Regions from separate parts of the Rhizobium sp. 862_C5_N1_2 genome, predicted to be linked through region 2. Evidence: predicted binding sites of a transcription regulator. Region 2 holds the regulator's gene; each other region holds the start of a gene.
The links. Region 2 encodes LexA, which represses DNA repair genes until DNA is damaged. Its sites were predicted from a motif close to TGTTCNNNNTGTGTTCNG; they were not measured.
Positions count from the first base shown of each region.

Region 1 (7,854 bases), 1.1 Mb from region 2:
CAAAACCATGTCATACCCTCCCGGCAAATGTAGGTTCGGCACCTTCGCTCGCCTGCGAAGCCATGAGGCGCCTCGGATCGCGCGCGAGCCAGACGGTAACCGTCAACCCCTGCTCGCTTTGCTGACCCGGATGAAGATCGACGACCTGCTCGACGTCGAGCCCGGTCTTGCGCAGCCAGTCGGACATTGCCTGGTGCGAAAAGCCGAGACGGACATGCGCATGCTCGTCGCGGAGATATTCGAGCGTGTGCGGCGCAAGGTCGATGACCACGAGCCGGCCACCCGGCCGGAGCATGCGCGCCGCTTCCGTGATCGCAATTTCCGGCTGATCGAAGAAATGCAGCACCTGATGGATCGTCACCAGATCGAAATCCTGTCCTTCGAACGGCAGGTTCAGGATATCGGCATGGCGCACGGTGGCCTTGGTGATGCGGGACTTGTCGAGATTGGCACGCGCCACGCTCAGCATGTCGCGGCTGGCATCGACGCCGGTCGCGCGGCGGTAGAGCCCGGACAAGAGTTCGAGGATGCGGCCGGTGCCGGTGCCGAGATCGAGCAGCGAGTCGATCGGCTGGCTGCCGAGCAGCCGGATGACGGCGGCGTCGACCTCTTCGTCGGCCGCATGCAGGCGGCGAAGCTCGTCCCATTCGGCCGCGTTGCGGCTGAAATAGGCCTGCGCCCGCTCGGCGCGCTGGCGCTTGACCTGCGAAAGCCGCTCGCCGTCGCGAAGGATGGTCGGATCGTTCTCGGAAACATGCTTGAGCAGCGCCCGCACCAGCATGGCGGCCTTGCCGTCCTGCTTGAGGCGGAAATAGGCCCAGGCGCCCTCCTGGTAGCGTTCGATCAGTTCGGCCTCGCCGAGCAGCTTCAGGTGACGGGAGATGCGGGGCTGGGATTGGCCGAGAATTTCGGTAAGATCGGTCACCGTCAGGTCGCCGCCGTCAAGAAGCGCCAGAAGACGCAGGCGCGTGGGCTCGCCGGCCGCCTTCAAGACGTCCACCAGCGCATCCAGTCCAAGCTTCAAGGGTTCGCTCATCTTCGATCCAATCAAGATATAAAGATATCTTTATGTGATTTGAAAAGCGGTGGCAAGCGAGAATTCGCTCTCTCCACGAAATTGCCTGCTCAGATTGCGACAGAGCCAGATATGAAAAAGCCCCGGCCGAACCGGGGCTCTCGCAAGCGAAAACAGATGGAATAAATCAGCGCGTCAGGCGCTTGTGGGCCTGGCTGCCCGGGTTAAGGGCGTCGGGGCCAAGGCGGCGCACCTTGTCCTGTTCATAATCCTCGAAGTTGCCTTCGAACCATTCGACATGGCCGTCGCCTTCGAAAGCGAGGATATGCGTCGCCAGACGGTCAAGGAACATGCGATCGTGGCTGATGATGATGGCGCAGCCGGCGAAATTCTCCAGCGCGTTTTCCAGCGCACCCAGCGTTTCCGTATCGAGGTCGTTGGTCGGTTCGTCGAGCAGCAGAACGTTGCCGCCGGCCTTCAGCATCTTGGCAAGGTGAACGCGGTTGCGCTGACCGCCGGAGAGATTGCCGACCTTCTGCTGCTGGTCGCCGCCCTTGAAGTTGAAGGCGCCGCAATAGGCACGGGAGTTCATGTCGAATTTGCCGAGCTTGATGATTTCGGCGCCGCCGGAGATTTCCTCCCAGACCGTCTTGTCAGCCGCAAGCGCGTCACGGCTCTGGTCGACATAACCGAGATGCACGGTCTCGCCGATACGGATCGAACCGCCATCCGGCTTTTCCTGGCCGGTGATCATCTTGAACAGTGTTGTCTTGCCGGCGCCGTTGGGGCCGATGATGCCGACAATGCCGCCCGGCGGCAGCTTGATCGACAGGTCGTTGATCAGCGTGCGGCCCTCGAAGCCCTTGGTGATGCCTTCCATCTCGATGACCACCTGGCCGAGGCGCTCGCTGACCGGGATGATGATCTGCGCGTCGCCGGGACGCTGCTTCTCGGCGGCATCCACCAGTTGCTCGTAGGACTTGATACGGGCCTTGGACTTGGCCTGACGGGCCTTCGGGCTGGAAGCGATCCATTCCTGTTCGCGGCTGATCGCCTTCTGGCGCGACGCGTCTTCGCGGCTTTCCTGCAGCATGCGCTTGGCTTTCGCCTGCAGGTAGGCCGAGTAGTTGCCTTCGTAAGGAATGCCACGACCGCGGTCGAGTTCGAGGATCCATCCGGTGACATTGTCCAGGAAGTAGCGATCGTGGGTGATCATCATCACGGCGCCCGGATAGTCGCGTAGATGCTTTTCGAGCCAGGCGATGGTTTCGGCGTCCAGGTGGTTGGTCGGTTCGTCAAGCAGCAGCAGATCCGGCTGCGAAAGCAGCAGACGGCAGAGCGCGACACGGCGACGCTCACCACCGGAAAGGCTGGTGACTTCGGCGTCGCGCGGCGGGCAACGCAGCGCTTCCATCGCCATCTCGACCTGGCTTTCCAGATCCCAGAGGTTCTGGCTGTCGATGACGTCCTGAAGCTTGGCGCCCTCTTCCGCCGTCTCATCGGAATAGTTCATCATCAATTCGTTGTAACGATCGAGGACAGCGGTCTTCGAGGCAACGCCTTCCATGACGTTCTCGAACACCGTCTTGTTGGGATCGAGATGCGGCTCCTGCTCCAGATAGCCGACCGTCGCACCTTCGGCGAGCCAGGCTTCGCCGGTATACTCCTTGTCCTGGCCCGCGATGATGCGCAGTACGGTGGATTTACCCGCGCCGTTCGGACCGAGGATACCGATCTTGGCATCCGGGTAGAACGAAAGGTGGATATTCTCCAGGATCTTCTTGTTGCCATAGGCCTTGTTGAGGCCGGACATATGATAGATGAACTGACGTGCCATGCTGCGCTGCTCCGGGCGGGAAACTTTGATTGTGCCGCTATGTAGGCGAAACAGCGCCTCCGGGCAACGCCGAAACCCGGTTTACTCAGGATTTCCGGTCAAAAGCCCGCAGCGTCGACGACGCCCTCGTCGCAGCCGAACGACGTTTTTCCAGCACCCTGGATCAGATCGGCAAGCCCGGCACTTTTCGCCGATGCCGCTCCGGCAGCTTCCGAAAGCCCGATCGTCAGCTCGCTGATCATCCTGACATTGCCGGCCCGCCGGCAGCTCATCTTGACACGATCGCCGGCACCCGGTCCAAAGCTCTTGTCGAAAGCCGCCTTGATTGCTTCGGCCTTGACCGGCTTGCCGATATTGGCAGCGAAGAGATCACGCACAGCCGACGCGTTGAGTGCGCCCACGAGATGCACACCGACGCCGAAATAGTCGTCGGCACTCATCTTCGTGCAGGTGCCGTGCTTCACCCATTCATGCCGTTCCAGGCCGGATTGCGTGCCGGGCATCGCCTTGGCAAGCGCCGTCTTCGTCTCCGCTGCAAGCGTGACCTCCGGCAGCTTGTTCCAGTCGCCGTCCTTGTCGGCGGTCTTCTGATCGGCGCTCACACCACAATAATCCTGCCGCATCGGCCAGAGCCCGTGCAACGAGAAGTTCGTCGCGTCAGGGCGCTCGCCGGTCTGGCTGGCGCATTCGGCCTTCTTCTGGTTTGTCTGGCAAAAAGCCGGCTGCCAGCTCGCCGCCAGAATGAAGCGGGTGCGCCCGCCGGCCTCCTGCGCCACGGCGGCGCCGGCAATAACCATCGACACAGCGAACGACAAAGTACGCAACTGCATGCTGCTCATTTCAACCCCCAAAAAGAACAATACAGGAACAAATAAGCATCAAATTCAAACGATCGCAACCCTGAATCGCAACAAGGCTGCAATTTGTTATCGGATAACCAAACGCCGATGTTGCAATTACCCGGCGATCTGGTCTGTTGCCGCCGGGAGGATCCACATGTTTTCTGAAACGCAAAGGCTCGTCGTGCCTGGGGCGTCGCTGGCCTATCACCATGCTAAGGCCGAAGCTGCGGCACGCGGCATCCTGTTGATATCGCATGGCCTGGCCGAACATTCGAAACGATACCGCTCCTTTGCCGAGGCGATGGCGGTGCGCGGCTATCATGTCTATGCCCACGATCATCGCGGCCACGGCGAGACGACGGCAGCCGATGCGCCGATCGGCCGCTTTGCCCGGCGTGGTGGGGTCGAAAGGGTGATTGGCGACGTCATCGCCATGCGCGGCCATGCGGCCTCCTGCCATCCCGGCCTGCCGGTGATCCTCTTCGGCCATTCGATGGGCGGCCTCATCGCCCTCAATGCAGCCGTCACGGCTCCGGCCGACTTCGATGCTGTCGCCGTCTGGAATTCGAATTTCGCCGTTGGCCTTGCCGGCCGCGCCGCCCAGGCGATCCTGCTTGCCGAGCGCATGCTGAAGGGCTCTGACGTGCCGAGCGGCCTGCTGCCGAAGCTCACCTTCGGCACCTGGGGCAAATCCATTGCCGGCCGCCGCACCGAGTTCGATTGGCTGTCGCGTCGTCCTGATGAAGTTGACAAGTATGTCGCCGATCCACTCTGCGGCTTCGACGCCTCAGTCTCTCTCTGGCTCGATCTCTTCGAGTTGACCTTCCGCGCGCCGCAGAAAATCCATCTAGACCGGCTGCCGCGGGATATGCCGATCCATCTGGTCGGCGGTGGAGTGGACCCGGCGACGGAGCGTGGAAAAGCGGTGCTCTGGCTGTCAAAGCATTTGAAAGACCAAGGCTTCTCCCGTATCAGCAGTGAGATATATCAGGACATGCGGCACGAAACACTGAATGAGATCGGCGCGGATGCGGCGATCGCAGCCTTTGGCGAGTGGTGCGACAGGGCCGTCGCAAGATCCTGAGCGACCAATATCCTGAGTACAGGGATTTCATCATGAGCAGCTCCTCCGCCCGCCCCGTTTCGTCCGCCTCCGACGTGACGATGGGGCTTGTGCTGATGGTACTCTCGGTGATGGTCTCGCCGCTCATCGATATTTTTGCCAAGCTTGCGATCACGACCGTGCCATCCGGGGAGATCACCGCCGGCCGTTTCATCGTCCAGGCGCTCTGCATGCTGCCACTCGTGATATGGCGGCGCAGCTTCGCCGATTTTTCCTGGCGACAGAGCCTGTTCCATGCCATCCGCGGCGCGATCATCACCGTCTCGATGATCTCCTTCGTCACGACGCTGAAATATATGGCGGTCGCAGACGCGATCGCGATCTTCTTCGTCGAGCCAATCATGGTGACGATCCTCGGTGGCATCTTCCTGAAGGAGACGATTGGCTGGCGGCGGTATACCGCCTGCGGCGTCGGCTTCTTCGGGGCGATGCTGATCATCCAGCCGAGTTTCGAAGAGGTCGGCTACATCGCGCTTCTGCCTGTCGTCAGCGCGCTCTGCATCGCCATCTTCGTGCTGATGACCCGCGCCCTCTCGCGCAGGGAAGACCCCTGGTCGATGCAGTTCCAGATGAGCATCTGGGGCCTGCTCTTCTGTGTCCTCCTGCTTTTCCTCGGTCAGGGAACCGGCTCCGACCTCTTCGATCCGGTCATGCCGGAAGGCCGCGCCTGGTTCTATGTCGCCGGCGTCGGCGCCATGGCCGCAATCACCGGCATCCTCGGCGTCTACGCCTATCGCGCAGCACCGGCCTCGACGCTGGCGCCGCTGCAATATTTCGAGATCGTCTCGGCGACAATCTTCGCCTGGCTGGTCTTCGGCGACTTTCCGGATGCGGTCAAATGGCTCGGCATTGCCATCATCGTGGCATCAGGCTTCTACATCCTCTGGCGCGAGCGCCGCTTTGCTTCAAAGCCTGTATCCGATACATCTGAGGTGACGCTGGCGCCTTAAATAAGAATGAGAGCCCGGAGGAACATGACGGAGACCGTGACGAAAAAGCCGCCGCTTGCCGGTATCCGGGTGATCGAGCTTGCCCGCGTGCTCGCCGGCCCCTGGGCAGGACAGATGCTCGCCGATCTCGGTGCCGACGTCATCAAGGTCGAAAATCCCGACGGCGGCGACGACACGCGCCAATGGGGGCCGCCCTTCGTCGAAAGTGCCGATGGCGAGAACCTCTCGGCCGCCTATTACCACGCCGCCAATCGCGGCAAGCGCTCCGTCACTGCCGATCTGAAGAGCGCCGAAGGCCAGGATTTCGTCCGCCGCCTCGTCTCCACCGCCGACGTGGTCATCGAGAATTTCAAGCTCGGCGGCCTCGTCAAATACGGGCTCGATTATGACAGCCTGCGCAAGGTGAACCCGAAGCTCGTCTATTGCTCGATCACCGGCTTCGGCCAGAACGGCCCTTATGCCAGCCTCCCCGGCTACGATTACATCGTCCAGGGCATGTCCGGCTTCATGTCGATCACCGGTGAACCAGGCGGCCAGCCGATGAAGGCAGGCGTCGCCATTGCCGATATCTTCACCGGCATCTATGCCGTCTCGGCGATCGAAGCCGCCCTGATTCACGCCCTCAAATCAGGCGAAGGCCAGTTGGTCGACATGGCCCTGCTCGATGTGCAATCGGCCGTGCTCGCCAATCAGAACATGAATTATCTGGTTTCCGGCGAGGCACCGACCCGCCTGGGCAACGCCCATCCCAATATCTCGCCCTATGAGGTCGTGCCGACGGCGGACGGTTACCTCATTCTCGCAGTTGGAAACGACGGGCAGTTCCGTCGCCTCTGCACCATCCTCGGCCTGGAGGCCATCGCCGGCGACGAGCGTTTCGCCACCAACAAGGCCCGCGTCGGCAATCGCGGCGAAGTGCGACGCCTCGTCTCCACCGAGACGTTGAAATGGCAGAAGGCGGATCTGCTAAAGGCCTGCGAGGAGAACGCGGTTCCATCAGGCGCCATCAATACGATCGAGGAAATGTTCGCCCATCCGCAGGTGCAGGCCCGCGGCCTGCGCATCGACCTTGCAGATGCCGCGGGCACTGTGATCCCCGGTGTCAGGACGCCTGTGGTGCTGTCGGAGACGCCGCTGCGTTACATCAGGCCGAGCCCGCGTCTTGGCGAACATCAGGCAGAAATCCTGGCGGAGCTCGCCGAGCTCGAGAGGAAGGCATCGTCATGAAGAAGGCATTGTCATGAAGAAGACGGGCGGAGAACTGATCGTCGAGGCGCTGAAGGCGAATGGCGTCAAGCGTCTCTCCTGCGTGCCCGGCGAGAGCTTCCTCGCCGTGCTCGATGCGTTGCGCGACAGCGATATCGACGTCCTTGTCTGCCGCCAGGAGGGCGGAGCGGCGATGATGGCGGATTGTTGGGGCAGGCTGACCGGCGAACCCGGCATTTGCATGGTGACCCGCGGCCCCGGCGCCACCAACGCCTCCGCCGGCCTGCATATATCAAGGCAGGACTCGATCCCGATGATCCTGTTCATCGGCCAGGTGCAGCGGGAAGCACGCGAGCGCGAGGCCTTCCAGGAGGTCGAGTTCCGCCGCGCCTTCACCGAATTCGCCAAATGGGTGGGTGAGATCGACGATGCCGCCCGTATTCCCGAATTCGTCACCCGCGCCTTTGCGGTCGCAACCTCCGGCCGACCTGGCCCTGTCGTGTTGACGCTGCCGGAGGACATGTTGCGCGATGAGGTCGAGGCACCCCGCGCCAGGCACTATGCCAACGTCGAGGCCCATCCCGGCCGCCGCCAGATCGACGATTTCTATCTCCGCTTGCTGAAGGCCGAGCGGCCGATGGTAATCCTTGGCGGCACGCGCTGGGATGCCGATGCCGTCGCCGATTTTCAGAGCTTCGCCGAGCGTTTCCAACTGCCCATCGGCTGCTCCTTCCGCCGGCAGATGTTGTTCGATCATCTTCATCCCTGCTATGCCGGCGATGTCGGCATCGGTATCAATCCCACTCTGGCGAAGGAGATCAAGGAGAGCGACCTGCTGATCCTCCTCGGCAGCCGCATGTCGGAAATGCCGTCCTCCTCCT
Region 1 covers NZ_JBPWPT010000001.1:2,838,079-2,845,932, forward strand. The annotation lists gene metF (methylenetetrahydrofolate reductase [NAD(P)H]) at 1-9, opposite strand, end outside; gene ACD590_RS14300 (ArsR/SmtB family transcription factor) at 11-1,036, opposite strand; gene ettA (energy-dependent translational throttle protein EttA) at 1,203-2,852, opposite strand; gene ACD590_RS14310 (ribonuclease T2 family protein) at 2,951-3,691, opposite strand; gene ACD590_RS14315 (alpha/beta fold hydrolase) at 3,849-4,778, shown strand; gene ACD590_RS14320 (DMT family transporter) at 4,811-5,767, shown strand; gene ACD590_RS14325 (CaiB/BaiF CoA transferase family protein) at 5,792-6,994, shown strand; gene ACD590_RS14330 (thiamine pyrophosphate-binding protein) at 7,008-7,854, shown strand, end outside.
Region 1: ACD590_RS14310 (ribonuclease T2 family protein) is a predicted target of LexA. The motif match lies at 3,705-3,722, and genes of this name have one in related genera.

Region 2 (7,854 bases):
GACATGCCTATAGCACGATCATGTCAGGCTGTTGAACGTCAAGCCTTGGCGACCGCATCGAAGGCAAGCAGCTTTTCAAGCAGCCGCGGCATGTCCTCGAGATAGACCATGTTGGGGCCGTCGGAAGGTGCATTGTCGGGGTCCTGGTGGGTTTCGACGAAGACGCCGGCAATACCGGCAGCCACTGCTGCGCGCGCCAGTGTTTCCACGAATTCCCGCTGACCGCCGGAGGAATCGCCCTGCCCGCCCGGCTGCGCAACGGAATGGGTGGCATCGAAGATAACGGGCGCGCCCATCGCCGCCATGATCGGCAGCGAGCGCATGTCGGAAACCAGCGTGTTATAGCCGAATGAGGCGCCACGCTCGCACAGCAGCACGTTCGGATTGCCGCTGGCGTTGAGCTTCTTCAGGACGTTCTTCATATCCCAGGGAGCGAGGAACTGGCCCTTCTTGACATTGACGACGCGGCCGGTCTTGGCGGCGGCGATGAGAAGGTCGGTCTGGCGGCAAAGGAAGGCCGGGATCTGCAGGACGTCGACGACCTTTGCCACCTCCGCGCATTGCTCGGCGGTATGAACGTCGGTCAGGACAGGAAAGCCGAATTCCTTCTTGAGGGCGGCAAAAACCTCCATGCCCTTTTCGATCCCGATGCCGCGTTCAGCCGAGAGCGAGGTGCGGTTCGCCTTGTCGAAGGAGCTCTTGTAAACGAGGCCGATGCCGAGCTTTGCGCAAAGCTCTTTCAGCGTGCCGGCAACCATGAAGGCGTGGTCGCGGCTCTCCATCTGGCAGGGACCGGCAATCAGCGACAGCCGGCCGGTATTGGAAAAGGTCACCTGGCCTTGGCCTTCGCCGATCTTGACTTCGGAATTCGTCTCAGTGCTCATCGTGTCTCCTCGAAGGCGAAGAGCGTGCCCTGCCCGGGCGCGGGCTTCACCAGAATGCGATTGTTCTTGCGCGTGTATGTCACCCCGTTAGCAGCCAAATGCGCTTCTGTCACGGCAAGATCGGCGACAATGAAGAGGATTGCCCGGCCACGCAGGCCGCGATCGGCGGATGAGCCGGCGATCTCGAAATAGGCTTCTAGCCCTTCCGGCGTCATCAGACTGATTTTCGCGTTCGAAGCAGCAACATTGACGCCAAAACCGGTTTTCTCGACTGCCGCCTGCGCCACGGCAAGGCCGACGAAGGCTCCGAAAGCGGCAGCATCAGGCGCGCAGAGCGCGATCTCGGCAATGCCGGTGACGCCATTGGCATGCGTCTCCAGCGCGCCGCGGTCGGCCGGCAGCGGATTGACGCGTTCGACGCTGAAAAGGAAGAGATCGGGCGCTCGCAGGTCGCCGGCAAAAGCCAGCTTGAAGCCGGCGATGCTCTCAGAACCGTCCGGCATCGTCATCGGCCGGGTGAACTGCAGCATCTCGCCGGCGCTCGATCCGTTGCCGACGAAGTTCTGATGATCGACGCCGGCATCCTTACTGCCGAAAGCAAGCCCCGAAAGCCCCTCCTCGCCGCAGCGGAAGCGGAAGGCCCGGTTGCGGGCCGTGAAAACATTGCCTTGCCGCGCTGAGGCCTCGCTCTCCTCGACACTCGCAATCCCGAGCGGCTCCAGATAGGTCTTGTCGGCAAAAAAGACGCAGGCGTTTTCCGTTCCGAAGGGATGGCGTGCATCGGCGGCAACGGTGAAGCCGAGCTTGCCAAGCCTCTCGCGCGCCAGATCGATATTGACGACGGGCAGCACCACATGATCCAGCGGGTGCGGCTTGGCGGAACGCTCGTTCATGATATCCCTCCTGGAAACGGCAAGAGATGTGCGATGGCGCGCCCCTCAATGCAAGAGATGTGTCCCAATCCGGCGAATGAAAATAAAAATCTCAACGAGTTGGCGCCAAGTTTTACGGAAATTTAGCTACTTGCGGAACACATATGGAACATATAGTGTCTGTTCTGGATTTGTTTCAATCACGAGGTCACAACGTCGATGCTCACGCGCAAACAACAGGAGCTTCTCCTTTTCATTCATGAGCGCATGAAGGAATCCGGCGTTCCGCCATCTTTCGACGAAATGAAGGATGCCCTGGACCTCGCTTCCAAGTCCGGGATTCACCGGCTGATTACGGCGCTCGAGGAACGTGGCTTCATTCGCCGCCTACCGAACCGCGCCCGTGCGCTCGAGGTTATCAAGCTTCCGGAGGCCTACAGCCCCAGCATTCAGCCCCGGCGGGGCTTTTCGCCCAGCGTCATCGAGGGCAGCCTTGGCAAGCCGCAGCCGGTCGCCACTCCTGCTCCCGCAAAACCCGTCGCCGACAACGGCAACTCGGTCTCCGTGCCGGTCATGGGCCGTATCGCCGCCGGTGTTCCGATCTCGGCGATCCAGAACAACACCCACGACATCGTCGTTCCGGCCGACATGCTCGGTTCCGGTGAACATTATGCGCTCGAGGTCAAGGGCGATTCGATGATCGACGCCGGCATCTTCGACGGCGACACCGTGATTATTCGCAACGGCAGCACCGCAAGTCCTGGCGACATCGTCGTTGCTCTCGTCGACGACGAAGAAGCGACACTCAAACGCTTCCGCCGCAAAGGCGCCTCGATCGCGCTGGAGGCGGCCAACCCGGCTTACGAGACCCGGATTTTCGGGCCGGACCGCGTCAAGGTTCAGGGCAAGCTCGTCGGCCTCATTCGCCGCTATCACTGACATCAGGCAGTCCGGATTCGGCAAAACTGTTGCTGCGCCAGTCATAGGCGCGATGCCGCATCCATGGCCGCGACAATGCATCGAATGCGGTTGCGACCTCCAGGCCGGCGTCGGCGAAGCGCAACTCGACGGAGCCGGTCCTGCGCAGCGTTTCGCCGGTGAAGAGCGTCGCCCCTGAGCGGCAGCTGTTGAAGCGCAGGCGGACCGACGTCACGACGATATCGGCCGCGTCGCATGCCGGACCGAGATAGGCGGCATTGTCGATGACAGCAACGACATGACCATTGCCAAGCCTTGATGTGCACCAGGCCTTCTTGACGCAGGAAAAGCGGTTGGCTTCACCGGCCGCTGCAGCCGCCCGCATCGCCGACCTTGCTTCGTTCTGCTGATCGCGGGAAAGCCTGACGCGGCGGTCTTCTCCCTCCGGCGGAATAACAGGACCATCCAGCATCTTCGGCGGGTGATGCGTCGGCAGGACCAGCGCTCTCTGCCACTGGTCGAAGATGAAATCCGGCGGTCTTTCACGGTTGGAAGCCATGGCCCCCGCCTCGACGATTGCGACGAGACCACCATCCTCCGAAATCGCCAGATCCGGCGGCCGGGGAACCGGCTGAAGCAAGAGGACGAGCGTCGACACCGCGATGATCGATGTGCCGATATGGCGCAGCCGGGTGCGGAGCAGCGTCAGCAGCAGAAAGCCTGCGACGGCGATCGCGAAATACCAAGCGGGCAAGCGGCCGATGCCGATGTCGCCACCCCAGCCGGACACCGTCTTTGCGATCGCGATCACCAGATCGAGGCCGAATCCGACGACCTTCCAAGGCAAAACGTCCAGACCGAAAGGCATGAGCAGCATCGCCAGCAACCCGGCCGGCATGATGATGAAGGAGATGATCGGCATCGTCGCGAGGTTTGCCGGCAGGCCATAGGCAGTCAGGCGATGAAAATGCTCGATCGAAAACAGCGCGGTGGAAAAGCCGCCGATCAGCGAGGTCAGGAAGACGCCGCCGAAGAAACCCGCAACCGTAACGACGGGCCGAAAAATCGGCAGCTTCAGGAAAGCGTTTTCGCGGACGCGCCGGTCCTTCCACAGCTGGTAGCCAGATACCAACGCCAATGTCGCGGCAAAGGACATCTGGAAGCTCGGACCCAAGACCTCGGACGGTGAAATGGCGAGAATGACGAGCGCCGAGAGAGCGACATTGCGCAGGCTGATCGACGGCCGGTCGAAGAAGACGGCAATCAACATGATCGCCATCATGATGAAGGCGCGTTCGGCCGAGACGGCAAAGCCGGAGATCAGGAAATAAGCCGTGACGGCGATGAGCGCGCCGGCAGCGGCGATCTTCTTGGTCGGATAGGCTTGGGCGACACCGGGAAAGAGGCTGAGCAGCATGCGGAAACCGACGAAGAAGATGCCGGCTGACAGCGCCATATTGAGGCCGGAGATAGCGATGATATGAGCCAGACCGGACTGGCGCAGCGCCTCCGTCGTCTCATTCGAGATGGCGCGCCGCTCGTCCGTCACCAGAGCAGCGGCAAAAGCGCCGGTGTCGCCGGGCAGGATCGACCTTATGCGGTCTCCGATACCGCTGCGCAGCCGGTAGAGACCTTCGAGCAGCGCTTCCGTCGTCGATCTGGCCGCTTGCGGACCTGCCTGCAAATCGACCTTTGTCGGCGCACCGTAGAAGAAGCCGTTGGCGCCGATGCCATCGAAATAGGCACCGAAGGAGAAGTCGTTGAGCTCAGGAAGCGCTGGACCTGCTGGCGGCGTCAGCCGTGCCCTGCCGGTTATGATATCACCGATCTCGAAAGGCGCGTCCGCGCCGCGGGCGATCGCGGTTATGCGCCCCGGCGGCCGCTTCACCTCCGGCGCCTCAGTGCCGGTGACGGCAAGAATATAGCGCCACCGCCCGCGACCATCGCCTTCGCGCCGCTCGACACGGCCGGTCACCGTCGTCGTCACTGATGAATCGAGGATCACGGTCGAAGCCCGCCGGCTCTCGAGCTGCGCCGAGACCACGCCGCAGGCGACAAGTGCAAGCGCCAGCAGCGTTGCCCGCAATGCCGCCCGGTTGCGGCTGGCGATGAGAACCGCGACGGTCAGCACCAACAGGCAGAGCAGCGATGCAACGAGCGGGAAGTCCGATGCCGCTAGAAACCAGAAGGCTGAGCCGGCCCCGAGGAAGACCGGTGAGAACAGCAGCAGGCGGCCATGGTCCGCCTCTTCGCCCAGCATGCGCATGCCACCACGCAGCGATTGCAAGGCTACTGCCGGCAGCCGGTGGCGCCACGGTGTCGCCGACTGCGTCGTTGGCGGCCGCGTCACCACGACAGCCGGAGAAAAACCGGCGGAGTCGGCAAGGCCGGCGCCTGCTTCCGGCCGCAATTCGACTGTCGTCAACTCCTGCATGTGCTGCCCAAAGTCACTCGCCCCGACAGGCAGAATGCAACCGCCAATCAAATCCGGCAAGAATAATCGATTGAAAAGTGAGGGAAAATTGAAAGAGCCAAAAGAGCAGTCGAATCATCGGCTTCCGATATGCATGCGGCTCATCGCTGCAGTGCCTAAAAGGTGATACTGCAATGCACAAAATGCCATCACGGTAACTTGGCATTAGCCTCGCGATCATATAGCTATCGGTGAGGACGCTTAACCCCTATGGCGCTTTTATGGCGCCACCGCCATTTCGGAGGATCAGCATGACGGATCAAAGCGCTACAATAAAAATCGGTGACAAATCAGTCGACCTTGCCGTTAAAAGCGGCACGATCGGCCCGAGCGTCATCGATATCGGTGCCCTCTACAAGAACACGGCTTCCTTCACCTACGATCCGGGTTTCACGTCGACTGCATCCTGTGAATCGAAAATCACCTACATCGACGGCGACGAAGGTGTCCTGTTGCATCGCGGCTATCCGATCGAGCAGCTCGCCGAACATGGCGACTTCCTCGAGGTCTGCTACCTCTTGCTTTACGGCGAACTGCCGACCACCGTGCAGAAGAAGGATTTCGATTATCGCGTCACGCACCACACCATGGTGCACGAGCAGATGAGCCGCTTCTTCACCGGCTTCCGCCGCGATGCGCATCCGATGGCCGTCATGTGCGGCTGCGTCGGCGCGCTGTCGGCCTTCTACCACGACTCCACCGACATCACCGATCCGCACCAGCGCATGGTCGCCAGCCTGCGCATGATCGCCAAGATGCCGACGCTTGCCGCCATGGCCTACAAGTACCATATCGGCCAGCCCTTCGTTTACCCGAAGAACGACCTCGACTACGCCTCGAACTTCCTGCGCATGTGTTTTGCCGTGCCTTGCGAGGAATATGTGGTCAATCCGGTGCTTGCCCGCGCCATGGACCGCATCTTCATCCTGCATGCCGATCATGAGCAGAACGCCTCGACCTCGACCGTCCGTCTCGCCGGTTCGTCGGGCGCCAACCCGTTCGCCTGCATCGCTGCCGGCATCGCCTGCCTCTGGGGCCCCGCGCATGGCGGCGCCAACGAAGCAGCGCTCAACATGCTGAACGAGATCGGCTCGGTCGACCACATTCCGGAATATATCGCCCGCGCCAAGGACAAGAACGATCCGTTCCGCCTGATGGGCTTCGGTCACCGCGTCTACAAGAACTATGATCCGCGCGCCAAGATCATGCAGAAGACGACGCATGAAGTGCTTGGCGAACTCGGCATCAAGGATGATCCGTTGCTCGAAGTGGCGATGGAGCTGGAGCGCATCGCGCTCACCGACGAATATTTCATCGAAAAGAAGCTCTATCCGAACATCGACTTCTATTCCGGCATCACGCTGAAGGCGCTGGGCTTCCCCACGACCATGTTCACCGTGCTCTTCGCGCTTGCCCGCACCGTCGGCTGGATCGCGCAGTGGAACGAGATGATCGAGGATCCGGAACAGCGCATCGGCCGTCCGCGCCAGCTCTATGTCGGCGAACCGAAGCGCGATTACATCCCGGTTTCGAAGCGCTGATCGCTTTAAAAGAACCCAAAAGAAAACCCGGTCAGAAACGACCGGGTTTTTTCTTTTTCAGCACGTCGAGAAGGATCTCGGCGGCGTGCTCGCCGGGCGGCTTTTCGGTCTGCATGCGTTGCCAGACGAGATCGTAACCCTCGTTCATTGCCTTCAATTGGAGCGTATCGGCCGACAGCCGCTCCATCCAGCGCGCCAGGCTGGCGCCGCGGACCACCTCGTTCAGATATTCCGGCACGACGGCATAATCGGCGATGATATTGGGCAATGCGCCCGTCCATACCTTGATGCGCTTGGTCAGCAGGCTGATGATCCAATCCGTCTTATAGACGGACACCGTCGGCACGCCGGCAAGGCCGAGTTCGAGGATTACCGTACCGGAAGCCGCCATCGCGGCATCCGCTTCGGCAAAGGCCTTCCACTTCTGCATGGATCCGACCACGACCTCCGGCGGCGTGGCCCAGCCGGCGACGAGACCCTTCACCAGCGCTTCATTGTGCGGCACGGTGGGCAGCAGGAAACGCATCGGGCCGTTGCGGGCGACGAGTTCGCTGGCCGCGTCCTCGAAAAACGGCAGCAGCCTGCTGATTTCGGAGGATCTTGACCCAGGAAGCATCAGGATCGTCTTACCCGCTTCGCCGACGGGTGCGCGCCCGGCGCGCAACCGCCGCGCTTCGAGCAGCGCCGGATCGGCGGTCAGGCGATGGCCGACATAGGTGGTCTCAGGCCCGCCGAGCGTGCGCATCACTGCCGGCTCGAAGGGCAGGACGGCGAGCACATGATCGACGTAGCCGAGCATGCGCGTGGCGCGATATTCCTTCCAGGCCCAAACGCTCGGACAGACGTAATTGACAACAGGCAGATCGGGCAGCGCGGTGCGGACACGCTTGGCGACGCGATGGGTGAAATCCGGGCTGTCGATAATGAGAAGAATATCAGGCCTTGCGGCAATGATGGCAGCCGTCGTCTGGCGGATCAGGGTATAGAGCTTCGGCAGCCGACTCAGCACCTGGGTGATGCCCATGATCGACAGCTCGGAGAAATCGAACAGGGACCGCAAGCCTTCCGCCTGCAGCCCCTCGCCGCCGACGCCGACGAGTTCCACCGGTCCTCTATGAATCCGCTTCAGGGCGGCAATGAGATCTGCTCCAAGCAGATCCCCCGAC
Region 2 covers NZ_JBPWPT010000001.1:1,765,735-1,773,588, reverse strand. The annotation lists gene kdsA (3-deoxy-8-phosphooctulonate synthase) at 39-884, opposite strand; gene ACD590_RS08990 (VOC family protein) at 881-1,777, opposite strand; gene lexA (transcriptional repressor LexA) at 1,976-2,695, shown strand; gene ACD590_RS08980 (ComEC/Rec2 family competence protein) at 2,676-5,108, opposite strand; gene gltA (citrate synthase) at 5,399-6,688, shown strand; gene lpxB (lipid-A-disaccharide synthase) at 6,720-7,854, opposite strand, start outside.

Region 3 (7,854 bases), 2.9 Mb from region 2:
GAGCTGGCCCGCCAGATAGGTCGTCTGGCCGAAACTGTCGTAGTCGACGATCTCGGCGATGTTGATGACCGCATTGCTGCCTGTGTCGATCGTCACCGTTGCATCGGGATTGTTGTCGAGGATGGTCGATGCCGCCTGGGTCACATCATCGGAATCGCCGAGAATGCTGACCTGCTTTATGATCGTCATGTCGTAGAGATTGCCGGTGATGTAGAGCACGTTGAGACCGGCATATCCCTGGAAACTCACATCGAACGACAGCCCTTCCGGCATATTGGGATCGCGATCTTCGATCGCCTTCTGCGCCTCGACCATATAGTCCGGCATGGCCGCGAAGGGGCTGTCCGTCCCGACATTGTGGATCGAGGCGAAATTCCAGATCAGGTTGTTGCCGGTCTGGATGTCGGCGCCGGGATCGAAGCCGTCTTCCGCCCGCACCCAGTCATTGTCGTAGAGCAGCGAGATCTGCGTGATGCTGTTGATGTCGAGCACATTGCCGCCGATGATCACCAGATCATACTGCATGCCCATCCCGAAAAAGGAGGAGAAGTTGATGGAGGTATTGCCGCCCGTCAGAACCGTGGCTTCGGATCCCGAGGTGGTTACCGTCATCATGTCGTTGTCGCTGACGAAGTGATATTGCTCGATCCACTGTACGAAGGAAACGTCGCCATCGATGACGCTGACCCGCCAGCTGTTCGGGAACGTCGGCTCGGCAGCATCGCTGTCGGCGTGGCTCGATGCTTCGAAGGTGCTGTGTTCGAAGACGGCGATATTTTTGGCGACCGTTCCCGCCTCCTCGGCCGAATGGCCGGATGAGCGCAGCGCCGAGGCGATCTCGTCGTGATCGCTGTAGACGAAGGCCTGAGAGATCGCGTCGATCTGGTGGTAGTTGCCCATTACCGCGGTGACCGAAGTAATGACGCCGGAGTTGATCACCGAGGCGACGTTGACAAGGAGATTTGCACCGGCGGTCACATCAAGGCTACTGCCGCTGGGATCTGTCTGTTCGACGGACGAATTGCTGTCGTCGGGTTCTTCCTGGAGCTTGGCGAGACCGCGGTCGGGCAGGAAGTCGTCGAGGACGGGTATATCGGTCTCGGCCTTGCCATTGACGTAGACGATGGGGCCGTCGCCCGCGGGATGGGTGGTGACGAAATGATGCGTCGCGTCGGTGCTGGGCGAGGTTGTCCCGCTGTCCTCGGTATTCTGGACATTCTGGATATAGCTTTCGAGATCCTGGGCGATCTTCAGCGCGCCATCATAGGTGTCGGTTCGGTGGAGGCCCGAAAAAGGCGTGAGGATCTCAGCCTTGGTGCTGAAGTCCGCGAGCTTTTCGATGACAAAAGTCGTGTCTCGCGGCGCATGGACGCCGTTCGTCATATCGAGATAATCGTCGTCGTAGAGGACGTTGACCTGGAGGACATGACTGATCGTCGAGCCAGGCCCGGCAAAGACGGTCAGTTCCGGCTCATCCGTGAGCACGATATCGGTCGGATCGCCGAAATGCGGTAACGGGATGTCCTTTGCGGCAATCGCCGCCAGCTTCTCGAGGCTCTCTTCGAAGACGCGGCCTAAATGGCGTGCCGGACCATATTCGATCTCGTAGCTGCCGCTTTTGTAAATGACGCCTGGATCGTAATCCTTGAGCTGAAGATCGGAAGAGAAGGCAGCCGTATAGGCATCCTGATCCGGCAGAACGGGAACATCCGCGCCCGGTCCTGCGCCTTCAGCATAGTTGGTGCGCAACCGCATCTCGTCGGTCGTCATCTCGAAGAGACCGATGAAGTGCGCGATGATTTCCGAAATCTTCTCGATATGCATGGTTCGGCCCTCCCATTCGAAATGACGATCGGCCTTCTGGGCGCCCCTCGCTGGGAGCTGCGGTGTGGTCGTCAAACCGTTTTCAAGCAATCAAGCTGCACCGGCCGGGGCCGGTGCAGCTCGTCTTGGTCGTTGGAGGTCCGTGTCAGGTGCTGGTATCCTCGCCGACGTCGGAAACATGAGAATTGCCGCCGATGACGCTGGAGTCGATTGTGTTGCTGAGCAGGTTCGCACCCTGAACAAGCTCGAGGTGGAAGCCGGAATTGGCAAGGATTGCCGAAGCGTCGGCCGTGCTCGAGCCATTGGCATCGTCGCCAGCCTTGAGATCCCAGCCCTTGCCGTCCATCTCAATGCCTTCTGCACTATCGGCGTGGCCGCCATCGGCCTTCAGATGGTTCTCGGCCGCCTGGTTGTTCATCGTGGTGTTCCAGGCATTATCCTGGTCAGCCAGATGGTTCGCCTGGACGGCGCTGAAGCCGCTGTCGTTGCCGGCGCCGGACAGCGAATTGTTGAGGATGCTGTCAACGTCGAGAGTGAAGGAGAAGTCGTCGCCGAGGTTGAAGGTGAGGTCGTGGCCGGCAACGCCGAGATTGTCGAAGTCCTTGACGTCTTCGATGACGGCGAAGTCGGTATCCGTCTTGTTGAAGCTGTCGGCCGTGTTGTTGCTGTCGGAGATCGTCTTGGTATCCGTATCCGTAATGGTCTTGACGTCGGTGTCTGTCACGGTCTTCGTATCGGTGTCCGTGATCGTCTTGGTGTCGGTGTCGTTGTCGCTGTACGACTTGCTGTCATAGCTCCAGTCGTAGTCGTTATTGGAGTCGGTGATCGTCGTGGTCTTGGTGCTCGTATCGTCGTCGGACTTGTAGCTCCAGTCATATTCGTTGTCGCGGTTGTCGCCATTATTTGCGGAGAGCTCGGCCTTGACGTCCACATCTACGCTGTTGTCGGTATTGTCGCGATTGTCGCCATTGGCGACGCCGCCGACATAACCGGTCGAGCCGTCGTCAACTTCAGTTGAATTGATAGCGCTGTTGGCAAAGCCGTCGGCAAGCGCCCCGACCTTCGTGATTTCGATGTCGTCAGACATTCAAGTTTCTCCAGAAAAAAACCGGAGCAGCTTTTCGAAATCCCTCTCATCTCAAATGGGATTTTACTCGCGCTCGCTCCGATGCGGTTAACATCGGCAGATGTATTCGATACTAGTCATCTGCGGCTTCTTCGCGATTTGTTGATCAAACCGTTGGTATTGGGAACGTACGCACTCAGTACAAGGCCGCACATATCCGGCTCCGAATCCTGAAGCGGATAAGGAGTATTCACGCTTACTTTTCGTGGGTTGCCCTAAATGGAGGCCATGTATCAAAACGCAAAACAGTACATGGGTTTTCCATGTCGCCACTTGGACGACGATCACAGATTGCTGGAAAAAATGCGGATCCGATAGACATCAATTCGGGCTAAGGCGGATCTGCCATGCCCGGTTAGCCCTGGATAGCCCCTGTCGTTGGAGCTTTAAGATCTCTTCGGCGGGAGCGTCGGCGGGCAACGAGAATCCGGGGATCCCGGCATTCGCTGCCGGGTTTGAGGGGCGCCTTCCCCGTCCTGTATCCGGCCACCCTGCATGACGAAATTATGGCAATCTGTACTGAAATATTACATTAAGCTGTTCAGCTATAGTCAGAGCAAATATAACCTTGAAGTATCTATTGAAGTGAAAATACAACCAAGGCTTTGTATCGTATCGTTTTTCCCCCGCTAAAACTAATCACTTTGGGCCATTTCCTTCCTTCTCAATCCGTATTAACATAATTAAGAAATGTCTAAAAAATAAGGCGATGACATTCGGGATCGACATTTCATACTATTTAATACCCGCCATCGCTCCACGTTTGAGTAAAGTGTAACGCTAGGGGAGGCGTATATGTTCATGACAGGGTCTGGAATGGAGAATGCGGACCAAGGAAGGAAGTTGAGTTCGTCTGGAGATACTATACTAGTGGTAGCCAAGGCGGATCTGTTTTCGGAATGCATGGTAGAAGCACTGGCAAAGAAATTTCCGAACTGTGAAGTAGCAAGCATAACGAGCACAAAGCCGATGCTGGAAAAAGATACCAGCGAAATGAAGCTCGTTTTATTCTATCATATACCTGGCCCTGAGCTTCAAGAAGCGCTGCAGGCTGCCCGCGAAAACCACCCTGAAACCTCGATCGGACTTGTCGTCGAAGCTATCGACATGCTCGAGCCCTATGTCAGCCGGCTGGTGGAGGCAAGGATCATCGATGGCGTCCTGCCGCTCAACCTCCGACTCGACGTCTTCATGGCCGCTGTGGATCTACTGATGAAGGGCGGCGAACATTTTCCGTCGGCACTTCTAAACCGTCTCAACAACAAGAACACCCAGCTGGAACCTTCGCTCTATCAGACAAAATCGGTCGATGCGGCGCGCAACAATGCGCTCAAGCTGAGACGCGACAGTATCTCCGCTTTGACCACCCGGGAGGTTCAGATCCTGGATCTCATATGCAAGGGGACGCAGAACAAGATCATCGCCGACAAGCTGCATCTTTCCGAAAACACCGTGAAGGTTCACGTCCGCAACATCTACAAGAAGATGAACGTCCGAAACCGCACGGAAGCGGCATCCCGTTTCTTCAATGAACACCCTGCCGGCGAAGACGATATGTCCGGCCGGTGGCGCAATTGATGTAACGATCTGTTTTGCTTCAGATAGAGGGACGCGCAAAGCAGCGTGACTTCTGTCCGAAGCCGCTTGGGGAGCAGATATAAGGCGCTGAGCCGTGATAGGCGACAGTGCGGGCCGTGACCCCGGCCGGGCGCCCGGCGCGATTTTCCGGATAGGCATAGGCCTTGGAGACGCGCGGCGCCTCGACGATACTCTTCTTCGCGACGACCGCGATATCGTCATCAACGACCGTGCAGGCCGTCTGTCCGATCGCCATAAGCGCCGTTCCCCAGACGAACATCGCCAAGCGAAGACGCCGGCCTTTCAGCTGCGCTGCATCTTGTTTTTTCAACATAGCCCAAACCCCTCGCATATGGCGCTTCCGGATGCAAGACCGGCCGTGCCGTTGAGCGCGGCCGATCCCCCGACTTCCCTCGTATATTAGCTGCATTGAGTGAAGCTTGAGAGGCGGATGAGAGGCGTATTGGTGGTAAAGCGTTGAAAGTGATTAATCATTTGTTACTTTGAAGAATACTTGCGTAATTATTTTGGATAGCTGGAATTTTTCAAGTTGACCTTGGCGATAGTCGTTGTATTGTTTTAATAGTAATTCGGTATCTGGAGAGTAACTACAAAGTTATTCATGTATGGACGCTCAGTTTCATGAATATCCGGAGCGGATAACGGAGGCATGCAGTGCATAAATAATCAAAAGACTAAATACATGGGAAGGAGTTTGTAATGCGTAGTTTCGTTCCCAACGAAGGCTATTCTGAAGTGTCAGGCATACCGGTGCTCCAAGGGCGACGCACCGTTCTTGTGAATGGCGGGGGCGGCTTCCTCGGTTCACATCTCTGCGAAAGGCTCCTGCAGCGCGGCCACAGCGTCATATGCCTCGACAATTTTTTGACCGGCCGCCGTACGAATGTCGATCATCTCACATCGAACACCCGCTTCCGCATCGTCGAGCACGATGTTCGCCAGCCCTTCGATATCGACGCGTCGCTCATCTTCAATTTCGCCTCCCCCGCCTCTCCGCCTGATTATCAGCGGGATCCGGTGGGAACACTGCTCACCAATGTGCTCGGCGCCGTCAACACCTTGGACTGCGCGCGAAAGACCGGTGCAATCGTCGTTCAGTCGTCGACGTCGGAGGTCTATGGCGACCCGAACCAGAGCCCGCAGCACGAATCCTATTGCGGCAATGTCAACCCGATCGGACCGCGCGGCTGTTACGACGAAGGCAAGCGCAGCGCCGAAACGCTGTTCTTCGATTACCACCGGACTTACGGCGTCGACATTAAGGTCGGCCGCATCTTCAATACCTACGGGCCGCGCATGCGCCTGGACGACGGACGGGTGGTTTCCAATTTCATCGTGCAGGCCCTGCGCAATGCCGATCTGACGATCTATGGCGATGGCCAGCAGACCCGTTCCTTCTGCTATGTCGACGATCTCATCGACGGTTTCCTGCGTTTTTCGGCTGCCGGCAGCGCTTGCAACGGCCCGATCAACCTCGGCAATCCAGCCGAAATGACCGTTCGACGCCTGGCGGAAATCATTCGGGACCTGACGAACTCGCGTTCCCGGATCGTCCACCTGCCTGCGGTCACCGACGACCCCCGTCAGCGGCGGCCGGATATTTCCCGTGCCATGGCCGAGCTGGGCTGGCAGCCCCGCATCGGGCTCGAAACCGGCCTGGCTCGCACCGTCGAATATTTCGACGGCCTGCTGGCCGGCACAGAGAAGGCGGAGGTCGTATGAGATGCCCCGCTACATTCTCGTCACCGGCGGCGCCGGTTTCATAGGCAGTCATATCTGCAAAGCGTTGTCGCGCGCCGGCATGATCCCGGTCACCTACGACAATCTCTCGACGGGACATGCCGACAGCGTCCGCTGGGGTCCGCTTATCCGGGCAGAGCTTGCCGACGCCGCCGCGCTGCGCCGGACTCTTGCAGAATTTTCGCCCGATTGCGTCATCCATTGTGGTGCCAATGCCTATGTCGGCGAATCCGTCGACATGCCCAGGAAATATTACCGGAATAACGTCGTTGGCAGCCTGACCCTGCTCGAGGCCTGCCTCGATCAGGATATCGACCGGATCGTCTTTTCGAGCAGCTGCGCCACCTATGGCGTTCCCGCCTCGTTGCCGATCCGGGAGGAAAGCCCGCAGCACCCGGTCAATCCCTATGGGCGCACCAAGCTGATCTTCGAGATGGCGCTCGAGGATTTTGCCGCTGCCTACGGCGTCCGCTTTGCCGCACTGCGTTATTTCAATGCCGCCGGCGCCGATCCTGATGGCGAGCTTGCCGAACGGCATCACCCCGAGACCCATCTCATCCCTCGCGCCCTTCTTGCCGCCGCCGGCAGGCTGGAGCGGCTCGATATCTTCGGCACCGATTATGCGACCGAGGATGGAACCTGTGTTCGCGATTATGTTCATGTCAGCGATCTGGCGCAGGCGCATCTCGCCGCCGTCAATCATCTGATGGCGGGCGGCGGCTCGCTCAGCGTCAATCTCGGCTCTGGCCGGGGCACCTCGGTGCGCGAGATTCTCGAGGCGATCTATCGCGCGAGCGGCCGTGAAGTCCCCGTGAATTATCGCGCTCGCCGCGCTGGCGATCCGCCGGTCCTCTTTGCCAACACCGCAAGGGCGAAGGCGGAGCTCGGTTTCTCGCCGGTTTTCTCGGATATCGATACGATCATCCGCACCGCCGGCCCCACCTTCGGACTGGAGCTGACGGCATGAGCGACGCACTGCAAGTCGGTCACAGCGCCAGGACGGCGAAGGCCGCCGCAGCTGACGCATTCGATCCTGTTTTCGCTGGCTGGAACCGCGTCGCCTATGGCTTCGGCATCCTCTGCTGGCTGACAGCACTCGGTTATTTCTGGATCTGGTGGTGCCAGTCCGCCCATATCATTTCCTGGGCCGCCTTCGTGCTTATCACCCTCGTGCTTGCCTGGATCACGCTTGTGCCGGCCTATTTCATCCTGATCTTCCTCGATGCGAGGACAGTTAATCCTGCGGCACGGCTGCCGGAAGGGCGGGTGGCAATGGTCGTCACCAAGGCGCCGTCCGAGCCCTTTGCCGTCGTCCGCGCCACGCTGCAGGCGATGCTTGACCAGATCGACGTCGATTTCGATGTCTGGCTGGCCGACGAGGACCCTTCGGAGGAAACCAGGCGCTGGTGTGCGGCGCATGGCGTGCTGATCTCCACCCGGAAGGGCGTGACGGAGTATCATCGCACCACCTGGCCGCGCCGGACGCGTTGCAAGGAAGGCAACCTCGCCTATTTCTACGACCACTTCGGCTATGCGCGCTACGATTTCGTCGCCCAGTTCGATGC
Region 3 covers NZ_JBPWPT010000001.1:4,624,117-4,631,970, forward strand. The annotation lists gene ACD590_RS22700 (hypothetical protein) at 1-1,824, opposite strand, end outside; gene ACD590_RS22705 (fibrinogen-binding protein) at 1,970-2,911, opposite strand; gene ACD590_RS22710 (helix-turn-helix transcriptional regulator) at 3,746-4,528, shown strand; gene ACD590_RS22715 (hypothetical protein) at 4,548-4,862, opposite strand; gene ACD590_RS22720 (UDP-glucuronic acid decarboxylase family protein) at 5,249-6,271, shown strand; gene galE (UDP-glucose 4-epimerase GalE) at 6,273-7,256, shown strand; gene ACD590_RS22730 (glycosyltransferase family 2 protein) at 7,253-7,854, shown strand, end outside.
Region 3: ACD590_RS22705 (fibrinogen-binding protein) is a predicted target of LexA. The motif match lies at 2,923-2,940, and genes of this name have one in related genera.

Region 4 (7,854 bases), 2.7 Mb from region 2:
GCTTGTAGCCTGCCCGGCCCTGAAAGAACAGCAAGATGCTGGTGTAGATCAGCCAGGCGGAATCGCCGAAACCGGTCAGCATCTCGCCGAGGTGCTTCACCGGCGCGGGAGCTTCGCTGGCGCCGATCGGCGCGTCGAAGAGCAGCATGGAGAGGATCACCGCATTGAACGTGATGAAGAGGCAGGCCTGCCAACGCAAAGGCGGCATGCCGGCGCTACTCCGGCGCCAGCGCCTGTTCAGGGAAGCCCAAAATGCCCGCATTCCGTCGTCCGTTCGAATTTGCCCCAAAGTGCCACGACGCGCTAAGGACGCTCTATTATTTTGAATTGGCGCATAATCCATTGGAAGATCGTTTCCAATGTCGAGGTTATGCGCTCGTTAAAATCCGGCGCAAAAATACACGAGATTGTGGCCGAGGATAGTCGGTTTGGGATAATTCGACCAAGCCGATGCGGCTCGCTGCCTTGAGAAAAAAGCCCTCCGCAAGAATCCTGCGAAGGGCCAGAACTGTTTCACGTGAAATATCAGGCGGAAAGCGTCTTGAACTCGGCGAGGATCGCATCGCCCATCTCGACGGTGCCGACCTGCCTTGCGCCATCGGCCATGATATCACCGGTGCGGATGCCCTTGTCGAGCACGTTGGCGATCGCCTTTTCCAGATCGTCGGCTTCCTTCACCAGATTGAAGGAGTAACGCAGGCACATGGCAAAGGAGGCGATCATGGCGATCGGATTGGCGATGCCCTTGCCGGCGATATCGGGGGCCGAGCCGTGTACCGGCTCGTAGAGCGCCTTGCGCTTGCCGGTCTTGCCGTCAGGCGCGCCGAGCGAGGCCGACGGCAGCATGCCGAGCGAGCCGGTCAGCATGGCGGCGACGTCGGAAAGCATGTCGCCGAAAAGATTGTCGGTGACGATGACGTCGAATTGCTTGGGCTGGCGCACCAGCTGCATGCCGCCGGCATCGGCCAGCATGTGTTCGAGGTGGACGTCGGAATATTTCGCCTTGTGCGTCTCGGTCACCACCTGGTTCCAAAGCACGCCCGACTTCATGACGTTGCGCTTTTCCATGGAGCAGACGCGGTTCTGCCGCGTGCGGGCCATTTCGAAGGCGACGCCGGCGATGCGCTCGATCTCGTAGGTATCGTAGACCTGCGTGTCGATGCCGCGCTTCTGGCCATTGCCGAGGTCGATGATCTCCTTCGGTTCGCCGAAATAGACGCCGCCCGTCAGCTCGCGGATGATGAGGATATCGAGGCCTTCAACCAGCTCCGGCTTCAGCGACGAGGCCGCAGCAAGGGCCGGATAGCAGATGGCGGGGCGCAGGTTCGCGAAGAGCTGCAGATCCTTGCGTAGGCGCAGCAGGCCAGCTTCCGGGCGCACTTCGTAAGGCACGCTATCCCATTTCGGACCGCCGACGGCGCCGAAGAGAACGGCATCGGCCGCAAGCGCCTTCTGCATGTCGGCTTCCGAGATCGCAGCGCCATGCGCATCATAGGCGCAACCGCCGACAAGGCCTTCGTCGGTGACGAAACCGGCATTCATCGCCTCGTTCATATAGGCGATGATCTTGCGGACCTCGCCCATGGCCTCGGGACCGATGCCGTCACCCGGCAACAGGAAAAGATTGCGCGCTGTCATGAAACCCTCCTGGGAAAAACTAGTTGCGGCTTCTTAGACCCCGGAAATGGGCATTTCAAGCGACGGAAGCGGTGAATCGGTACGCTTCGCTCTGAGCAGCGATGGTTGCTCCTGCGCCCGCAAACAGATTAGAACGGCAGCCCCGACCTTTATTTCCCTGGATGGTTCCCATGCCTTTCGCGCCTCTCCATCTCGACACGCCCTTGGTCCAGACGGCACCTGGCTACAGCGTTAGCGGCAAACCGCTCTGGCTGAAGCTCGATGCGCTGCAGCCTTCCGGCAGCTTCAAGCTGCGCGGCGTCGGACGGCTTTGCCAGCACGAGGTGAAAAATGGGGCGCGCGAGATCTTCTGTGCTTCCGGCGGCAATGCCGGCATTGCCGCGGCTTATGCCGGCCGGACGCTTGGTGTGCCGGTCACGATCGTCGTGCCGGAGACGACGGCGGCCGATGTGCGGCAGACGATTGCCGCAACGGGCGCGAATGTCCTCGTTCACGGTTCGGTTTTCGATGAGGCCAATGCCCATGCAGTCGACCTCGCCCGGAGCCGAAAGGCGACTTATGTTCACCCCTTCGACCATCCGCTTCTGTGGGATGGCCATGCCACGCTGATCGACGAGGTCGTGGCGAAAGGTGCAAAATTCGATTGCGTCGTCACCAGCGTCGGCGGCGGCGGGCTGCTTGCCGGCATTGTCGAGGGATTGAAGCGAAACGGGCTTTCCGATGTGCCTGTTATCGCCGTCGAAACGGAAGGGGCGGCCTCGCTGAATGCCAGCCTCAAGGCGAGTGAGCGTATCACCCTTCCCGCCATTACCTCGATTGCCAATTCGCTCGGGGCGCGGCAGGTGGTGCAGCATGTCTTCGACCTGCCGAAGCAGCATCCGATCGAAAGTGTTGTCGTCAGCGACGCCGATGCCGTTGCCGCCTGCCTGAAATTTGCCGATGCGCAGCGCATTCTGGTCGAGCCGGCTTGCGGTGCGGCCCTTGCCGTTGCCGATGTGCATGCCGGGCTGCTTCAGCGCTTCGACAATCCGCTTATCGAAGTCTGCGGCGGCATCGGCGTGTCGCTCGAAAAGCTTGAGGCCTGGAAAGAGAAATTTCTCTGATGTGCCGCAAAAGAAAAAGCCGGGCAAAAACCCGGCTTGATCGGTAACCGATTGGAGAGGCTCAGGCTGCCCAGGGGTGCGAAGCGGCGTTCTTCTTTTCGAAGCTGTCGATCGCCTTGCCCTTTTCCAAGGTCAGGCCGATATCGTCGAGACCGTTCAGCAGGCAGTGGCGCTTGAATTCGTCGAGATCGAACTTGATCAAGCCACCATCGGGGCCGGTGATCTCGAGATTCTCAAGATCGACGGTCAGGATGGCGTTGGAGCCGCGCGAGGCGTCGTCCATCAGCTTGTCGAGATCTTCCTGGCTGACCTTGATCGGCAGGATGCCGTTCTTGAAGCAGTTGTTGTAGAAAATGTCGGCGAAGCTGGTCGAGATCACGCAGCGGATGCCGAAATCCAGAAGCGCCCAGGGGGCGTGCTCGCGCGAGGAGCCGCAGCCGAAATTGTCGCCGGCAACGAGGATCTTGGCATCGCGATAGGCCGGCTTGTTCAGCACGAAATCCGGGTTTTCTGAGCCGTCCTCATTGTAGCGGGCTTCCGCGAAGAGGCCGGTGCCGAGGCCGGTGCGCTTGATCGTCTTCAGATAATCCTTCGGAATGATCATGTCGGTGTCGACGTTGACGACCGGCAGCGGTGCTGCAACGCCGGTGAGCTTCACGAATTTATCCATGATCCATGCTCCATTTCAGCAAATCTACTTTCTGAATTTGCATCTAGTCCAGTTTTTCGCCGAAATGAAGGAGAATCTTTCACAGACGGCGGCCACGCGACGTTTCGCGCGATCCGCCGATTGCGCCTGTCCCCTTATTTGGACGGTGCGTTCAGGCCCCAGAGGACGCCGAACGGATCGCGAAGCTGGCCGTAACGGTCGCCCCAGAACATCAGTTCGACCGGCATGACGACTTCGGCGCCGGCAGCAACCGCGCGATCCCACCAGAAATCGATATCGTCGATAACCAGTTGAATGGCGAAGCCTTCATGGCCTTTGAAAGGATGGCCGTATTCGGGATAGGCATCCGACAGCATGAGGGAGCTGCCGTTGATGTAGAGATGCACATGCATCGTTCGGCCGCTCTCGTCGACCGGCACGAGATATGCCTCTTCGGCGCCGAAAGCCTTCTTGTAGAATTCCGCAGCTTTCACCGCGCCGTCGACCGTCAGATAGGGCAGCAGGCCATTCTTGACCGGTGGCATCTTCGTCGGGTTGCTCTCTGTCGTCGTATCCATGCTCGTCCTCCATACGTTTTTCACGAGCCGGCAGAATGCCTGGCTGTTTCAAGGACGCATGATGGAATCTGGAGCCGACAGTGTCGGTCAAAATTTTTTGGAAAATTCGGTGATCAGAGATCGATGATCGTACCGCGGCCGTCGTTCCACACGCGCATCTCCGGCTTACCATTGTTCGCCTTGGCGCGGACCGGAGCGGGCTTCATCTTCATCGAAAGCGCGCGTCCGACCATGAGCACGGTCAGGATGGCGCCGACGGCGAGCGTCACCGAAAAGGTGAGAAGCAGCATGGCCACGAAAACGGTGGCGCCGGCAAGCATGAGGAAGATGGAGCGAATGTTCTGCATGGTTAGAGACCTTTCTTCGGAAAGGAATGTGGTCCTTCTCTTTCCTCTCTGCAAGGCAAGCATGGCTTTTTGTTGTTCTGCTAGATGTTCTGGGGTGGGCTGCTTGCTTCGACTGTCAAAGCTTGGCACTAATTCGCCATGAGCCGAAACCCCGCGACCCGCTCCGCCCGCCTGCGCCGTTCGGTGCTGAGCGTGCCTGCCATCAATCCCCGCGCCCTCGAAAAAACCCATGCGGTCGATTGCGATGCGGTGATCTTTGATCTCGAGGATTCCGTGGCGCCGGAAAGGAAGGCGGAAGCGCGGGAAAATCTGAGGAATTTCTTTTCGGCTCGGCCGCTCGAAGGCAAGGAACGGATCATCCGTATCAATGACCTGTCGACCAATTTCGGCCTGGCGGACATGGAACTGGTAATCGCGCTCAATCCCGACGCCGTGCTGCTGCCGAAGGTCGACGAACCGCAGGATGTCATGGCGGTCGGCGACCTTCTCTCCGAGGCGGATGCACCGGAAGATCTGCGTATCTGGGCGATGATCGAGACGCCGCGTGGCATCCTGAATGCGGCTGTTATCGCCGAAGCCGGGCGCACGCCGGGCTCGCGGCTCGATTGCCTCGTCGTCGGGCTCAACGACCTGCGCAAGGAAACCGGCGTGCTGCCGCAGCCGGGGCGGAACTATCTCGTGCCGTGGCTGATGCAGGTCGTCCTTGCGGTCAGCGCCTACGGGCTCGATGCGATCGACAGCGTCTTCAACGATTTCAGGGACGAACAGGGTTTTGATGCCGAATGTCTGCAGGGCCGGGCGATGGGCTTTGCCGGCAAGATGCTGATCCATCCGGCGCAGATCGAGCCCGCCAACCATCATTTCGGCCCGGATCCGGCAGCGATTGCGGAAGCGGAGGCGATCATCGCGGCCTTTGCCGATCCCGCCTCCGACGGGCTGAACGTCATCAATGCAGGCGGGCGGATGGTCGAGCGGCTGCATCTTGTCCAGGCGGAAAGTCTGGTCCATAAAGCCCGCCTGATCGCAGCCCGCCAGGCTGCAGCACGAAAGACGATGTGATGAAACTCTACCGCTTCCTGACCGGTCCCGACGATGCTTCCTTCTGCCACAAGGTCACTGCCGCCCTCAACAAGGGCTGGTCGCTGGAGGGCTCGCCGACCTATGCCTTCAATGCCGCAACCGGCGCGATGCAGTGCGGTCAGGCCGTCGTCAAGCATGTCGAAGGCAAGGATTACCATCCTGAGATGAAGCTCTCCGAGCAGTGAGAGCTCAGCGCATAACCCCGAAATCGAAATCGATTTTCGGAAAGGATTATGCGTGATTGAAAGTGGTGGAGCGTCCTTAGCGCGTCCTTTGGACGCGCGGCGCTCTAGCGCTCGGCGGCTTCCTCGGCGCTTGCCTCGATCCGCTCCATGTCATCGTCGCTCAGCCCGAAATGGTGGCCGATCTCGTGGATCAGGACGTGGGTGATGATATCGCCGAGCGTCTCGTCGTTCTCAGCCCAGTAATCGAGGATGGGGCGGCGGTAGAGGCGGATGCGGTTCGGCATCTCGCCGGTTTCCAGCGTGAAACGTTCGGAAATGCCCCTGCCCTCGAAAAGGCCGAGCAGATCGAAAGGGGTTTCCAGCGCCATGTCCTCGAAAACGTCGTCATCGGGGAAATCTTCGATCTCGATCGTGAGGTTGGTCGTCAGCTGGCGGAATTCATCCGGCAGATGGCTATAGGCCTCCATGGCCAGCGACTCGAAGGTGCTGATCGTCGGCGCATGGCGGTCCCGCCAATCATCGCTCTGGTCTATGCGGGCCATGAATATTCCTTCCTTTGCGGGCCCATATAGAACCTTTATCGCCGATTTTCGAGTGCGGAATCAAAGGCAGGAATAAATTCATAGAAAATGGCCGTTGACTCTTCATTAGCTCTCTGGAATCTATAAGAACATAACAGGAACAAGACGGATCGGAGAACGCCATGGCGCAGCACGCCCTGGCGCGCGAGCGGCTTTTTGCGCTCCGCGAAACCATTGCCCGACTGGAGGGAAGGCCCGCGCCGGCGCTTGCCGCAGCGGAACAGGAAGCCCTGGCAGAAGGACGCAAGACCCGCCAGGAGCGCATTCTGCCGCCCCTGCCGTTTGGGGTGGAGTTTCTCGACGGGGCGCTGGAAGGCGGCCTGCCGCTCGATGCGATCACCGAATTCCGCTCGGCTCTGTCTCGTGATGCAGGTGCTGCAAGCGGGCTGGCGATGGCTGTTGCCGCGCGACTGCAAAAACAGGAAGCGGATGCCGGCCGCCTTCTGCCGTTGCTCTGGATCGGCGATGCCGTCGGCACGCTGGAGGCCGGTCGTCCCTATGCCCCCGGGCTTCGGGATTTCGGGCTGAGCCCGGAGCGGTTTCTCCATGCGGCGCCGCGCAAGCTGGACGAGGCGCTCTGGCTGGCGGAGGTGGCAGTGGAAAGCGCTGCCTTCTCGGCCGTCATCTTCGAAGTGCGAGGCAATCCCGCCCATTTCGGCCTGACCGAAAGCCGCAGGCTCAGTCTCAGGGCGCATGCTGCCCGCCGTCCGCTCTTTCTTGTCCGCCAGGCCGGGGCGGAGGAGGCAAGCAGTGCGGCCTTCCGTCTGCATGTCGAACCAGCCCCGTCCGGTCTGCGGCCGTTGCCGGATGGATCGAAACTTTCCGGCAGCATCGGCAATCCGATTTTCCGTCTCACGCTGGAGAAGAGCCGCAATCCGGCCCCGCTCTCCATTCTTCTGGAGTGGAACCCCCATGAACGCGAATTTCTCCCTATCGCCGAACCAAACCTCGTTCGTCCTCCAGGCGAACAGTCAGCGCATTCTGGCGCTCAGCTTCCCGCATCTGCCAACGGACCGCATCGCCCGCAAGCGATGGGGGCTCTCCTGGCGTTCGAAAGGGCGTCCTGAGACGCCGCCTATCGTCTGTTCCGGCAAGCTCAACAATGCCCTGCGGCTGACGGCACTGGACGAGTTGGCCGAGAGGCTGGGGTTGAGGAAGGAGCTGGGCGTTGCCGAAGCGCGCGCCATGTACCCCATGCTCGAGGTCGCGGAAGAGGATCCGGCGGCCGACCGCCGGTTGCTGGAGGCAATTGCCGACTGGTGCGACCGTTATACGCCGCTGGTGGCGTTCGACGGGAAGGACGGTCTGTTTCTCGACATTAGCGGTTGCGCCCATCTCTTCGGCGGTGAAAAGGCGCTTCTTCGGGATGTGCTGTCGCGGCTTTTTCATATGGGGTTCGATGCGCGGGGCGCGATCTCATCGTCGCCTGGCCTTTCCTGGGCCGCTTCCCGCTTCGGGCAAGGCGGCGTGATCGAGGACGAAGGGACGGAACATGTGCTGATGTCCTTGCCGGTCGCAGCCCTGCGGCTGGAGGGACAAACCGTCGATGCCCTGAACAAGCTCGGTCTGAAATATATCGGCGACGTCATCGATGCACCGCGGGCGCCGCTGACCCGCCGGTTCGGCCCGGAGCTGCTTCTGCGTCTCGACCAGGCGCTGGGACGTGAAGAGGAGCCGGTCTCGCCCCGGCGTC
Region 4 covers NZ_JBPWPT010000001.1:4,489,480-4,497,333, reverse strand. The annotation lists gene lpxE (lipid A 1-phosphatase LpxE) at 1-262, opposite strand, end outside; gene leuB (3-isopropylmalate dehydrogenase) at 526-1,638, opposite strand; gene ACD590_RS22145 (pyridoxal-phosphate dependent enzyme) at 1,809-2,741, shown strand; gene leuD (3-isopropylmalate dehydratase small subunit) at 2,803-3,411, opposite strand; gene ACD590_RS22135 (VOC family protein) at 3,546-3,968, opposite strand; gene ACD590_RS22130 (hypothetical protein) at 4,082-4,315, opposite strand; gene ACD590_RS22125 (HpcH/HpaI aldolase/citrate lyase family protein) at 4,454-5,374, shown strand; gene ACD590_RS22120 (DUF1737 domain-containing protein) at 5,374-5,580, shown strand; gene ACD590_RS22115 (metallopeptidase family protein) at 5,685-6,122, opposite strand; gene ACD590_RS22110 (ImuA family protein) at 6,284-7,228, shown strand; gene ACD590_RS22105 (Y-family DNA polymerase) at 7,140-7,854, shown strand, end outside.
Region 4: ACD590_RS22110 (ImuA family protein) is a predicted target of LexA. The motif match lies at 6,247-6,264, and genes of this name have one in related genera.